2 regions of the Enterobacter sp. CP102 genome follow, and region 1 is predicted to be linked to the other one. Evidence: predicted binding sites of a transcription regulator. Region 1 holds the regulator's gene; the other holds the start of a gene.
What was found. The regulator PurR, encoded in region 1, represses purine synthesis genes. The targets are predictions, from matches to a motif close to CANGCAAACGTTTGCNTG.

Region 1 (7,490 bases):
AGCGCCTGAACTGCTTGTGCGGAGAAACCGCAGCTTGGCAGCTTCGGAGAACCTTTCATGTACAGGAGAATTGGGTTTTCAGCAATCTGGTGCTGGATTTTTTCAATAGTGGTGCTCATGTCTTGCTTCCTTTAACTTCTGTTACGGCATTCGTCTGACATTGTAGCGGTTCAGAGCGGCATCGGAAAATAACATTTTTTTCACGTCTATATATTTTAAACGTTACCGGCATAAGTTGCATTCCAAATGTAGCTTAACCCTGCTGCGGGTAAGGTTTTGCTTAAGGAGTAAACAATAGTGCTACAGATTGATGAATTTTTTTGCACTTGCTAACGAAACATAATTTTAGATTGAAAAATGCTATTAACTTATCGGGTTTTTATAGATTAGAATCGACGGGTTTTGAAAATCACACGCAGGTATGATTGATGACCTGCATTTACCAGGGGACTGGCCAGTGGCGCGGATAAATAAAATCTCGATCACGCTCTGTGCTTTATTGTTTACGACACTCTCTTTCACGCCAGTGGCTAACGCCTCCCAGCAGGCGCGGCATTCTGCTGTACAAAAAACGCACCTGGCGAAAGTCACAGAACGTAAGAAAAAAACCAGCAGTAAGAACGAAAAGAAAAAAACCACCGCACAGACAAAACGTACTGCCTCCAGCAAAGCCAAAATCACTCACACAACCTCATCCAGCTCGCGCAAAGCCCAGCAAACTGCCGCTAATCTCGTTACCGAAAAATGCACGACCCGCAAAGGTCACAAAGTGAAGTGCGTTAAAGGAATGAAGGTTGCGGAAGTGCATAAAGTACGCGTCCAGAAAGCGCAAAAAACCGCGATGAACAAGCTGATGGGGCAAATTGGCAAACCTTATCGCTGGGGCGGAACCTCACCCCGTACCGGTTTCGATTGCAGCGGTCTGGTGTATTACGCTTACAAAGATCTGGTGAAATTCCGTATTCCGCGTACCGCAAACGAAATGTATCACCTGCGCGATGCTTCACCGGTCGATCGTGGTGAGCTGGAAAACGGCGATCTGGTGTTCTTCCGCACTCAGGGGCGCGGCACGGCTGACCACGTGGGTGTTTACGTGGGTAACGGGAAATTCATCCAGTCCCCCCGTAGCGGCCAGGACATTCAAATCACTTCTCTGAGCGAAGATTACTGGGTACGCCACTACGTTGGCGCACGCCGAGTGATGACCCCGAAAACCATTCGTTAATCCCTGCCCTGCCGCGTCTGCGGCGGGGTAAGTTCCTCTTTTGCATACCCTTTCAATTTGCTACTCTATCCTTGTTGTCCGTATGGTTATTGGCAACATAAAAAATAATAAGGAGAGAAGCAATGTCGTTCGAATTACCTGCATTACCGTATGCAAAAGACGCCCTGGCTCCACACATTTCCGTGGAAACCCTGGAATATCACTACGGCAAACATCATCAGACGTATGTCACCAACCTGAACAATCTGATCAAAGGCACTGACTTTGAAGGCAAAACGCTGGAAGAGATCGTGCGTAGCTCTGAAGGTGGCGTGTTTAACAACGCCGCTCAGGTCTGGAACCACACGTTTTACTGGCACTGCCTGGCACCGAATGCAGGCGGAGAACCAACCGGTGAACTGGCCGCCGCCATCAATGCTGCGTTCGGCAGCTTTGCTGATTTCAAAGCAAAATTCACTGACGCAGCGATTAAAAACTTTGGCTCCGGCTGGACCTGGCTTGTGAAAGAAGCCGATGGCAAACTGGCTATCGTATCAACATCCAACGCGGGTACACCGCTGACCACCAGCGCAACTCCGCTGATGACCGTCGATGTGTGGGAACATGCTTACTACATCGATTACCGTAACGCGCGTCCGAACTACCTGGAGCATTTCTGGGCGCTAGTTAACTGGGAATTTGTTGCGAAGAACCTCGCAGCGTAAGAGACACGCAGAAGGGTTCGCCCTTCTGCGTTTTTTGATTATTCAGCAGCGCAGGCCGTTTCTGGCTGTTTACGACCCGACATCAATACCAGCAGTAACCCCAGAGCGGCAATAATCGCTCCCATCACCGGCACAAAGCTGTACCCCAGGCCACCCGAAATCACTGCACCGCCAGCCGCTGCACCCAACGCATTACCCAGGTTAAACGCACCAATATTCACGGATGAAGAGAGTCCAGGTGCCTCATGAGCCACACGCATGACACGCATCTGCAACGGTGGAACCACGGCAAAGGTTGCTGCACCCCATACCACCATCGCAATGGCCGCGCCAAACTCGTTACGCGCCAGCCACGGAATGGCCACCATGATGACAATCAGCAGCGTTAAGAAGCCTTTCAGCGTGCCGCTCACGGAACGATCTGCCAGCTTGCCGCCCAGATAGTTACCAATAGAGAACCCTACGCCAATCAGCACCAGCATCGCGGTAATAAAGACCGGCGTGGCATGAGTAATATCGTGCAGCACGGGCGAAATATAGGTATAGAGCGTAAACATCGCCCCTGCCCCCAGTACCGTGGTCAGAAGCGCAGACAACACCTGAGGACGCACCAGCACGGACAGCTCTTTGCGTACATCCGGGCGTTCACCAGCGCTGCCTTTTGGCAACGAGAAGAACAGTGCGACCATCGCAATCACACCCAGTGCAGCGGTTGCCAGGAACGACATACGCCAGCCGATGGCTTCACCCAGCCACGTGGCCGCAGGGACACCGCCGATATTGGCGATGGTCAGGCCCATGAACATGGTTGCCACGGCGCTGGCCTGCTTATGTTTAGGCACCACGCTTGCGGCAACCACCGAACCCAGTCCGAAGAAAGCACCGTGGTTAAGGCTGGTCAGGATACGTGACAGCATCAGCGTGGTGTAATCCGGTGAAAGCGCAGAAAGCACATTCCCCAGCGTAAAAATGGCCATCAGGAAAATCAGCGCATTACGGCGCGCACGGTGTGAAAGCAGCAGCGTCATTAACGGTGCCCCTACCATCACACCAATTGCGTAGGCGCTAATCAACATACCGGCCGCAGGGATAGAGACGTCCACACCCCGGGCGATAACAGGCAATAACCCCATCGGGGAAAATTCGGTGGTGCCAATCCCAAAAGCGCCAATCGCCAGGGCCAGCAGTGGAAAATTGATTTTCATGAGTCAACTCCGGATGCCGTGTCGTACCGCGACACAGAACAAAGAAGTCAAAAGCATGACACCAATCACAAAAAATGAGAAGTTAACAATTTGGCAAAAGATTTTTGCCGGAGAAGTAACAATCGGGGAAAATCCGGAGGGAGAGCGTTCTCCCCCCGTTTGAATCAGTGCAATACAGCCGTCAGACCCGCGGCAACAATCAGAGCCAGCACGATAACGGTGGTCGTCAGCGAAAACTTAAGATCGGTACTCATCAATTTTTCTCCTTTTAATCACCTTACGAAAAGTGAGCTTGCTCATTTTTACACAGTTTACGTCAAAAATCTTCCTGGATTTAAACTGATATCCACTTTTGCTCTTCCCCTTTTCATCAAGATAGGACAAAATTCCACGCTAAATTTATTAGCGTACCGGCCATTGACCCCCTCCTGACGTCCTGTGTCGTTTTCCCGGCGTGTCGCAATTCCAGATTGCGTGATAAGGGTGAGAGAAGGCAAACGTTTACCTTCAAGTTTTTCAGGAGCTTAGGATATGGTCTGGAGTGACATTTAATGGCAACAATTAAAGACGTGGCAAAACGCGCAAACGTTTCCACTACAACCGTATCACATGTAATTAACAAAACCCGTTTTGTAGCGGAAGAGACGCGTAATGCCGTCTGGGCGGCGATCAAAGAACTGCACTATTCGCCAAGTGCGGTCGCGCGTAGTCTGAAAGTTAATCACACCAAATCCATTGGTTTGCTGGCCACCAGCAGTGAAGCTGCGTATTTCGCAGAGATCATCGAAGCGGTCGAGAAAAACTGCTTCCAGAAAGGCTATACCCTGATCCTGGGTAACGCGTGGAACAACCTTGAGAAACAGCGCGCGTACCTGTCGATGATGGCGCAAAAACGCGTGGATGGCCTGCTGGTCATGTGTTCTGAATACCCGGAATCTGTGCTCTCGATGCTGGAAGAGTATCGGCACATCCCGATGGTGGTGATGGACTGGGGTGAAGCGCGCGCCGATTTTACCGATTCCGTTATCGATAACGCCTTCGAAGGCGGCTACATGGCCGGTCGTTATCTGGTGGAACGCGGTCACCGCGAGATCGGCGTGATCCCGGGCCCGCTGGAGCGTAACACCGGTGCAGGCCGTCTGGCCGGGTTTATGAAAGCCATGGAAGAAGCGCTGATCACCGTACCGGAAAACTGGATTGTTCAGGGTGACTTTGAGCCTGAATCCGGTTATCGCGCGATGCAGCAGATTGTCTCCCAGCCGCATCGTCCGACTGCCGTCTTCTGCGGCGGCGATATTATGGCAATGGGTGCGCTTTGTGCTGCCGATGAGCTGGGTCTGCGCGTACCGCAGGATATTTCTGTGATCGGGTATGACAACGTGCGCAACGCGCGTTTCTTCACTCCGGCGCTGACCACCATTCACCAGCCGAAAGATTCTCTGGGTGAAACTGCCTTCAATATGCTGATGGACAGGATCGTTAACAAACGTGAAGAGTCACAGTCAATTGAAGTCCACCCGCGTCTTATTGAGCGTCGCTCCGTTGCGGATGGTCCTTTCCGCGACTACCGCCGTTAATCGTGTACGGAGCCAGTTAATCTGGCTCCCGTAACCACTCCCTGTTCAGCGTTTCACTGTCTCCCAGATAATCCAGCAGCCACGCCATCGCGGGCGATACATCGCTTTGCTGCCAGGTCAGACAACATGCCGCGTCCGGGAACGGGTTTTCCAGCTCAAGAGCAACCCACTCTCCGGCATCGATTCGTGGTCTGGCAAAATGGACCGGCACCATCGCCACACATAACCCGGCAGTGAGGCAGGTCGCGGACGACTCCCAGTCTGGCGCAATCACCCGCCGCTGGTTATCCAGCAGCCAGGTTACACGCTTGGGTAGCGAGCGTGACGTATCTTCCAGCACCAGCGAGGGCCAGTTACGCAAGGTATCGTCACTTAACGGTCCCGGCATTGCCGCCAGCGGGTGATCGCTTGCCACCACGCATTTCCAGCTTAACATTCCCATATCGCGAAATGCGTAACGTCCCCCTACGGGTATGGCCTGTGTTGCGCCGATCGCCATCTCTGCCCTGCCGTCTGCCAGTGCATCCCAGACACCGTTAAAGACTTCCTGGGATACCCGCAGCTCGACATCGGAGAAGTGGCGATAAAAATCGACAATCATCTGCCGGGTACGTTCGGGTTTGACGATGTTATCCACTGCAATAGACAGATGCCCTCGCCAGCCGTTTGCAATCTGCTGACACTGTTCACGGGTGATCTGCATTTTTTTGATAACAGAACGCCCTTCTTTCAAAAACCACGCCCCGGCAGGCGTTAACTCCACGTCGCGATGGCGGCGTTCAAACAGCGGAACCGCCAGCCATTCCTCAAGCTGACGCACCGTGTAGCTGATGGCCGAGGGGACGCGGTGGAGTTCCTGCGCGGCTCCGCTGAAGCTGCCATTACGGGCGACAGCATCCACAACTTCAAGAGAATAATCTGACCACATTTTCTGCCTGCAAAAAATTTGAATGCACCCGCCAAATATTAGCGTTTCACAAGCTGCTTTGCACTCCCTACACTCTGCGCCAACGTACACCTGCCTCCTTAAGGAGAATAAAACAATGCAACCCAGGAAAGGTTTTTTAGTCTGGCTCGGCGGCTTAAGCGTGCTGGGCTTTTTAGCTACCGATATGTACTTACCCGCATTCGCCGCCATGCAGGAAGATTTGCAAACGCCTGCCGCAGCCATCAGCGCCAGCCTGAGTTTGTTCCTCGCCGGGTTTGCCTTTGCGCAGCTGCTGTGGGGACCGCTCTCTGATCGTTTTGGTCGTAAACCGGTGCTGTTACTGGGCCTGGCCATTTTTGCCGTGGGCTGCCTTGGGATGCTGTGGGTACGCGACGCGACCTGGCTACTGGTGCTGCGTTTTGTTCAGGCCGTCGGCGTTTGTGCCGCAGCGGTCACCTGGCAGGCGCTGGTGACGGATTACTATCCGGCCTCACGGACTAACCGGATTTTTGCCACCATTATGCCGCTGGTTGGCCTTTCCCCTGCGCTGGCTCCCTTGCTGGGCAGCTGGATCCTGGCGCACTTCGACTGGCAGGCGATTTTCGCCACCCTGTTTGCCATCACTCTGGTGCTGATGCTGCCCGCATTCGCCCTGAAACCCGCGCATAAAAAAGAGACGCACCCGGAAGCGAAGCCGATTACCTTTACCTCTTTGCTGCGCACCAAAGCGTACCGCGGCAACGTGCTTATCTACGCTGCCTGCTCCGCCAGCTTCTTCGCATGGCTGACCGGCTCCCCCTTTATTCTGCATGAGATGGGTTACAGCCCGGCCGCCATCGGCCTGAGCTATGTTCCACAGACCATCGCCTTCCTGGTAGGTGGTTACGGTTGCCGCGCGGCGCTGCAAAAATGGCAGGGTCAGCAGATGTTACCCTGGCTGCTGGTACTGTATGCGTTAAGCGTTGTGGGTACCTGGGCCGTCGGCTTTATTCCGGGCGCAGGTCTGGTAGAAATCCTGATCCCGTTCTGTGTGATGGCGATTGCTAACGGTGCCATTTATCCGATTGTAGTGGCGCAGGCTTTACGCCCATTCCCGCAGGCTACGGGCCGTGCGGCAGCCTTGCAGAACACACTGCAACTGGGGCTGTGCTTCCTGGCAAGCCTGGTAGTATCGGCACTGATTGCGACGCCGCTGCTTACCACCACCAGTGTGATGTTGGTGACCGTTGCCCTTGCTGGCATCGGCTATCACATGCAGTCATCGGCACACCGTGAGGAAAATACGGCAGGCCAGGCTGAAACATCTCACGCATAATCGCGCCAGCAATTATGTTACATTTCAGTGATTAGGTTGCTAAGAGTTTTCTGTTGAATCACCAAATTTTGAGGCCTATACTAAATTTGGTTCGATTAAATACGATAAATATTAAGTGTTAACGGGAGCCGGAGTGCTCCCGTTTTACCATGGAAGGCCTTTCGGCAAGGGCTATCTCCCTTCCTCTGTTCTACGTCGGATACTAGCCTCACGGGGCGTAATACCGTGAGATTTCTCACAAACCAAGAAAAGCGTCTACGCTGTTTGAAGGTTCTAATCACAGCAAGGTGATGGAGAAGCTATGAGTTCATCGTGTATAGAAGAAGTCCGCGTTCCGGACGACAACTGGTCCCGGATCGTCAGTGAATTATTGAGTCGTGCAGGCATCACTATTAACGGGTCTTCCCCATCCGACCCCCAGATCAAACATCCCGACTTTTTCAAACGTGTATTGCAGGAGGGATCGTTAGGGCTGGGTGAAAGCTATATGGATGGCTGGTGGGACTGCGAACGGCTGGATATCTTTTTCTCAAGCG
Region 2 (7,490 bases), 1.3 Mb from region 1:
ACCCGGAAATCGAACTGGCGCTGATGCGCTTGTATGAAATTACCTGCGAGCCACGCTATCAGGCGCTGGCCTGTTTCTTTGTCGAAGAGCGCGGTCAGCAGCCGCACTATTACGATATTGAGTTTGAAAAACGCGGCGGCACGCGTCACTGGGTCGGCTGGGGCGATACCTGGCCGGGGATGATCAAAGACAAAAGCTATACCCACGCGCATAAGCCGCTCAGCGAGCAACATGAAGCCGTAGGCCATGCGGTACGTTCGGTGTACCTGATGGCAGGCCTCGCGCATATCGCGCGCATCACGCACGATGAAGACAAGCGCCAGAGCTGCCTGCGCATCTGGAACAATATGGTCCAGCGGCGGATGTATATCACCGGCGGTATCGGTTCACAGGGGATCGGGGAAGCCTTTACCAGCGACTACGACCTTCCAAACGACACCGCCTACGGTGAAAGCTGTGCCTCAATCGGCCTGATGATGTTTGCCCGCCGGATGCTGGAAATGGAAGGCGATGCACACTATGCCGATGTCATGGAGCGGGCATTCTACAATACCGTATTGGGCGGCATGGCCCTGGACGGTAAGCACTTCTTTTACGTTAACCCACTGGAAACCTACCCGAAAAGCATTCCGCACAACCACATCTATGACCATATCAAACCGGTTCGTCAGCGCTGGTTCGGGTGCGCCTGCTGCCCGCCCAATATTGCGCGCACGTTAGTGGCTATCGGCCATTACATTTACACCCCTCGCCCGGATGCGCTGTTCATCAACTTCTATGCCGGTAGCGAGGCGCAATTTACGGTAAATACCCAGACGCTGGCGCTCAACATTGAGGGGAACTACCCGTGGGATGAAAACGTGACGATTCGTTTTAGCCATCCCGGGGCCGTGGCGCATACGCTGGCGCTGCGCCTGCCAGAATGGTGTGCAGACCCGCAGGTACGGGTCAACGGCGAAGCGCCCCAGGGTGAAAACATCAAAGGCTATCTGCACCTGCACCGCACATGGCAGGAAAGTGACGTCATTACGCTACATCTGCCAATGACCATCCGTCGCGTCTACGCCAACCCGCTGGTACGCCACGCGGCCGGTAAAGTGGCGATCCAGCGCGGGCCGCTGGTCTACTGCCTGGAAGAGGCGGATAACGGCGCAGAATTGCATAACCTGAGTTTGCCGCAAACAAGCGCATTTCTCGAGATGCCGGGCACAGGCGTGCTGAAAGGCAAGGTGTTGCTGCAAACAGAAGGATTGCGTGTTCTGACGGCGCAGGAAGAAAAACCGCTGTACAGCTTTGATACACGCCAGACGGCGGTGGCAAAGCAGACGCTGACGTTTATCCCGTGGTTTAGCTGGGCGAACAGGGGGAAAGGAGAAATGCGAATCTGGGTGAATGAGGTCGGTTAAAAAATCGAAGGGCGGCATCAGCGCCGCCCTTCAGGTTTATCAACCTTCGTTGTGCATCTCTAAGCTTTCGAGATCGTTTTGCAGCTGGACGGCTTTCGCATCGTCGTTGCGCAGCGAATCAAGGTAGTCGAGATACTGCTGGTCAACGTCTTTGGTCACATACACACCGTTGAACACGGAACATTCGAACTGCTGAATATCCGGGTTCTCGGCGCGCACGGCGTCAATCAGATCGTTCAGATCCTGGAAAATCAGGCCGTCGGCACCGATAATCTGGCGAATTTCGTCCACTTCGCGGCCGTGAGCAATCAGCTCATTGGCGGTTGGCATATCGATGCCATACACGTTCGGGAAGCGAATTTCCGGTGCCGCAGAGGCCAGGTACACTTTCTTCGCACCGGCTTCACGCGCCATCTCGATAATCTGCTCAGACGTGGTACCACGCACGATGGAGTCATCCACCAGCAGCACGTTCTTGTCACGGAACTCAGCGCGGTTGGCGTTCAGCTTACGGCGCACAGATTTACGGCGCAGCTGCTGGCCCGGCATGATGAAGGTACGGCCAACGTAGCGGTTTTTCACAAACCCCTGACGGTATGGCTTATCCAGAATGCGGGCGATTTCCAGTGCGATATCGCAGGAGGTTTCCGGGATTGGAATAACCACGTCGATATCCAGATCGTCCCACTCGCGGGCAATCTTCTCACCCAGTTTGGTTCCCATGTTCACGCGTGCGCTGTACACGGAAATCTTGTCGATGAAGGAGTCAGGACGCGCGAAATAGACGTATTCGAACAGGCAAGGGTTGCTGACCGGGTTGTCGGCACACTGGCGGGTAAACAGCTGGCCCTTCTCAGTAATGTAAACCGCTTCGCCTGGCGCTACATCACGCAGGAACTCAAAGCCCAGGGTATCCAGCGCCACGCTTTCAGAAGCAACCATATACTCAGTACGGCCATCGCCAAGATCGCGCTTGCCAAGCACCAGCGGACGGATACCGTTTGGATCGCGGAAGGCAACCATTCCGTGCCCGATAATCATCGCCACACAGGCATACGCGCCACGGATCTGGCGGTTAGTCGCGGCAACGGCGGCAAAGATGTTGTCTGCTTCCAGCGGATAATGGCGGAAGTTATCCAGCTCACTGGCGAAGATATTGAGCAGGATTTCAGAATCAGAGGTGGTGTTAATGTGGCGACGTTTCTCTTCGAACAGCTTTTTACGCAGCTCATGGGCGTTGGTCAGGTTGCCGTTGTGAGCAAGCGTGATGCCATACGGTGAGTTAACGTAGAAAGGCTGAGCCTCGGAGGCGCTGGAGCTGCCAGCAGTAGGATAACGAACGTGACCAATCCCCATATTACCTTGCAGACGCTGCATATGGCGGGCTTCAAACACATCGTTCACCAGGCCGTTGGCCTTACGTAAACGGAAGCAGTTGTTTGCATCAATGGTGATGATACCCGCAGCATCCTGACCACGGTGTTGAAGCACCGTTAACGCGTCATAAATAGATTGGTTTACCGGCATGAAACCGGCGATACCGACAATACCGCACATTCGTCTTTTCCTCGTTAAGCCCTGGGCAAGAAACTCGACGAGCTTTGCAGATAGTCAAAGAACCATCTGATGATGAAGCTGAACTCAGGAATGAGCTGCGATTTCTGCCAGTCTTCGCTTTTTGAGAACCCGGTAAAGGTATCAAGGAAGAACAGTATCGCGGCCACAATCAGCACGCCTCGCAACGCCCCGAAACAGATCCCGAGCACCCTGTCCGTTCCTGACAGACCGGTTTTCTCGACCAGCTGACCTATCACGTAATTCACGATAGCGCCGACTAACAGCGTCGCGATAAACAATACCGCGATGGCGATTCCGTTTCGGACCAGTTCATCTTCAAAGCCCGTGAACCAGACAGACAGGTAAGTGTAGTAATGACTGGCAACAAAGAAAGCACAACCCCATGTCACCAGCGATAACGCTTCACGTACAAAGCCACGGATCAGGCTAACCAGACAGGAAAAACCAATCACCGCAATGATGGCGTAATCAATCCAGACCATATGTGTCCCACGATTAAACGCCCTGTCATCCAGTTCGGGGCGAATTCTAACAGAAAAAGAAAACGTTTGCGTAGGGATTTCCTTCCCGCGCGTAAATAAAAAAGGCGCTGAAAAAATGTTCAACGCCACAGGCTTTTTACGTCTCTGCGGACGTATGTTTCCATCCCCCCTGAAGGGAGAGGGAAAGATCAGTTCGCGCTGTAATTCATCACCACACCGCTCAGACCAGAGATTTGCTTCAGTTCACCAAGCGAACCTTTCAGCTTATCTTTAGACGCTTCGGGTCCCACAAGAATACGGGTGATTTTACCCTGTACAGGCGTGGAAGGTGAAGTGTAAACCCGATAACCCGCACCGCGCAGTTTACCCACTACCTCATTGACTTTATCGGCATTTTTTAGCGCACCGAGCTGCACAACGTAGGCTTTACCGGTTGGGGCAGCATCCTGCTGGGCCGGTTTTGCCGGAGGCGGCGTTTCTGACGCAGCCGCCAGCTGATCGGCGGTTTTATCACGCTGCGGTTTTGGCTGTGGTTTCTCGACAGGTTTCGGTTTTTCAACAGACTTAGGCTGTTCAACCGGAACAGGCACAGGATCGATTTCACTGTTGGTGTTCACTGCCAGACGAGAAGGATCGAGCGACGGTGCCGCAGCATCCCCTGCCCGCACCTCTTCAGCCGCACCTTCCGGGGGCTGAGCAGGCAGAGCCTGCGTGGCAGCTGGAGACATATCAGGCTCGTCACGATCGCCTGGTTTAGGGACCAGCGGGATTGCCGCAAATTCGTCCTGATAATGCTTTTTCTGCCCGTCGAGCAACCCGGGGAGAATAATCACCCCCAGCGCAACCAGCACAATGGTTCCTGTTAAACGGTTCTGAAACTTACTCGCCACCGGTTCTCCCCGCGTCCATCACTTCCATGACATGTGCTACGGTGTGGAACGACCCACACACCAGCACGGTATCTTCTGGGTTAGCATCTGCCATCGCAGCTTCCCAGGCCAGCGCCACGCTTTTATAGATTTCACCTTTGCCGAGATGTTCCATCAACTGTTCGGCAGTGGCACCGCGTGGCCCCTCCAGTGGAGCACAATACCAGCAATCGACCACAGTCTCCATGCAGGCCAGCGTGCCAGCGATATCTTTATCATGAAGCATACCGATAACCGCCAGCACGCGCCCGGTTTTTGGTAACGATTTAAGACGTCCGGCAAGATATGCCGCCGCATGGGGGTTGTGCGCCACATCCAGGATCAGGCGCGGTGACTCGCTGACGATCTGGAAACGCCCGGGCAGAATCGCATTCTGAATGCCATCACGAATTGCCTGTTCGCTGACGTTCAGCCCACTGGCGCGCAGCGCTGCCAGTGCGGTTGCCGCGTTAGGCTGCGGCACCTGCGGCAACGGCAGGTTTTCCAGCACGCCCTGAGCATCGCTGAAACGCCAGCCGTTTTCCTGTACCGCATACTGCCAGTCAACGCCGCGACGCAGCAGCACAGCGCCCTTCTCTTTCGCAACATCAGCAATGGTGTGCGGCATATCCGGCTCGCCGACCACAGCAGGCCTGCTGGCGCGGAAGATACCCGCTTTCTCGCGGCCAATGCTTTCTCTGTCAGGCCCCAGCCAGTCGGTATGATCCAGGGCAATACTGGTCACCACGGAGACATCCGCGTCCACCATATTGGTGGCATCAAGACGCCCGCCCAGGCCAACTTCCAGGATCACGACATCCAGCTGTGTCTGCTTAAACAGCCACAATGCGGAAAGCGTACCGTATTCAAAATAGGTTAATGAGATCTCACCGCGCGCGGCTTCGATTTCCGCAAACGAAGCGGTATGGGCAGATTCCGGCAGTTCGCTGTTCTGCACGCGTACGCGCTCGGTGTAACGCACCAGATGCGGAGAGCTGTAAACGCCAACCTTAAAGCCCGCAGCCATCAGCATCGATTCCAGCGTGCGGCAGGTGGTGCCTTTACCGTTAGTTCCCGCAACGGTAAACACGAACGGTGCGGGTTTTAACACGCCCAGACGCGCGGCGACCTGGCTTACGCGCTCAAGTCCCATATCGATGGTTTTACTGTGCAGGTTTTCCAGATAAGAAAGCCACGCGGCCAGGGGCGACGTGGCTTGGGGAATGCTTTTATTTTCCATGATGCCCGGTTGTCATTAACGATTAGAAAGAAAAAGGGCAGCGCCAACCGGCCCTGCCCTTTTCAGTTATCAGGCCTCGGGTTCCTGATCCGGTACCACCACGCCTTCGCGCGGCTCATCCGGGTCAGGCGCTGGCAGATTCATCAGCTTCGCCAGGATGCTTGCCAGTTTCAGGCGCATTTCCGGGCGGCGAACGATCATGTCGATAGCGCCTTTCTCGATAAGGAATTCACTGCGCTGGAATCCCGGCGGCAGTTTTTCACGTACAGTTTGTTCGATAACGCGAGGGCCCGCAAAGCCGATCAGCGCTTTTGGCTCAGCGATGTTCAGATCGCCCAGCATTGCGAAGCTTGCAGAGACGCCACCCATAGTTGGGTCGGTCAGCACGGAAATGTACGGCAGACCGCGTTCCTGCATTTTCGCCAGCGCAGCAGAGGTTTTCGCCATCTGCATCAGGGACATCAGCGCTTCCTGCATACGCGCACCGCCAGAGGCGGAGAAGCAGATCAGCGGGCAGTTGTCTTCCAGCGCCTGCTCAACAGCACGCACGAAACGCGCACCCACTACGGAGCCCATTGAGCCGCCCATAAAGGAGAACTCAAACGCTGCGGCAACGACCGGCATCTCGTGCAGAGTGCCTTTCATTACGATCAGCGCGTCTTTCTCGCCAGTCTCTTTCTGAGCAGAGGCCAGACGATCTTTGTATTTTTTGGAATCGCGGAACTTCAGCACGTCTTTCGGCTCGAGTTCGCTACCCAGTTCTACCAGAGAACCTTCGTCCAGCAGGCTATGCAGGCGGTTACGCGCCGACATGCGCATGTGGTGGTCACACTTAGGACACACCTCAAGATTGCGTTCCAGCTCCGCGCGGTACAGAACCTGGCCGCAGCTATCACACTTCGTCCACACCCCTTCTGGAATACTCGCTTTACGAGTCGGGGTTATGTTGCTTTTAATTCGTTCAATCCAGCTCATTGATAACCTTTCTGCCTGAACCTGGTCGGATGCCAGTTTTGCTATAAGAGGCGAATAATGCCATTTTTGCCTCCAACAGACCATGAATGTTGCACATTAAAACATAACAGCCCGAAACTTTGGACAAAAAAGTGGTCGAACCGCGAATGCGCATTTACTTCGCTTGTTTTGCCACCGCGCGTCTGTGGCGAATAATTTCGATAACGCCTGGCAGGATTGAGAGCACAATAATGGCTACAATCAGCAACTTAAGGTTTTCCTGCACCACCGGGAGGTCACCAAACAGATAACCTGCATAGGTAAACAGCAGTACCCACAGCAGTGCGCCAACAACGTTGTACGCCGCAAAGTGACGATAGGACATATGGCCCATTCCCGCCACAAAGGGGGCAAAAGTACGAACAATTGGCACAAAGCGCGCAAGGATAATGGTTTTGCCGCCGTGACGTTCGTAGAACGCGTGCGTCTTGTCTAAGTAGCTGCGGCGGAAAATCTTCGAGTCAGGGTTGCTGAATAATCGCTCACCAAATACCCGACCAATGGTGTAGTTGAGGGCATCACCCACAATTGCCGCTATCACCATCAGCACCACCATCATATGAACATTCAGATCGTTTGTTGGCAGTGCCGATAACGCCCCTGCAACGAACAGCAGCGAATCGCCTGGCAGGAACGGGGTAACGACCAGACCGGTTTCACAGAACAGGATCAGGAACAGAATGGCATATACCCACACGCCATATTGTGCGACGAGCTCCGCCAGATGAACATCGATATGCAGAATGAAATCAATCAGAAAACGTATTACGTCCATATTATCTAAGCCTTAATTGCACCTTGTTTAGTCCGCTAAAAATAGCGGGCCCATTGGCGGTTTAGGAAGGTCAAACCGTTCCGGATA

Region 2: a site for PurR is predicted at 3,522-3,539, ahead of cvpA (colicin V production protein). Genes of this name have one in related genera too.

Annotation. Positions count from the first base shown of each region.
Region 1 covers NZ_CP104014.1:1,998,522-2,006,011, reverse strand. Annotated here, with positions in the region: gene grxD (monothiol glutaredoxin 4) at 1-119, opposite strand, end outside; gene N1249_RS09430 (C40 family peptidase) at 458-1,225, shown strand; gene sodB (superoxide dismutase [Fe]) at 1,348-1,929, shown strand; gene N1249_RS09420 (MFS transporter) at 1,968-3,134, opposite strand; gene N1249_RS09415 (YnhF family membrane protein) at 3,299-3,388, opposite strand; gene purR (HTH-type transcriptional repressor PurR) at 3,686-4,711, shown strand; gene punR (DNA-binding transcriptional activator PunR) at 4,728-5,639, opposite strand; gene punC (purine nucleoside transporter PunC) at 5,755-6,954, shown strand; gene cfa (cyclopropane fatty acyl phospholipid synthase) at 7,256-7,490, shown strand, end outside.
Region 2 covers NZ_CP104014.1:3,253,682-3,261,171, forward strand. Annotated here, with positions in the region: gene N1249_RS15330 (glycoside hydrolase family 127 protein) at 1-1,406, shown strand, start outside; gene purF (amidophosphoribosyltransferase) at 1,446-2,963, opposite strand; gene cvpA (colicin V production protein) at 2,978-3,466, opposite strand; gene dedD (cell division protein DedD) at 3,655-4,356, opposite strand; gene folC (bifunctional tetrahydrofolate synthase/dihydrofolate synthase) at 4,346-5,614, opposite strand; gene accD (acetyl-CoA carboxylase, carboxyltransferase subunit beta) at 5,684-6,589, opposite strand; gene N1249_RS15360 (DedA family protein) at 6,744-7,403, opposite strand; gene truA (tRNA pseudouridine(38-40) synthase TruA) at 7,431-7,490, opposite strand, start outside.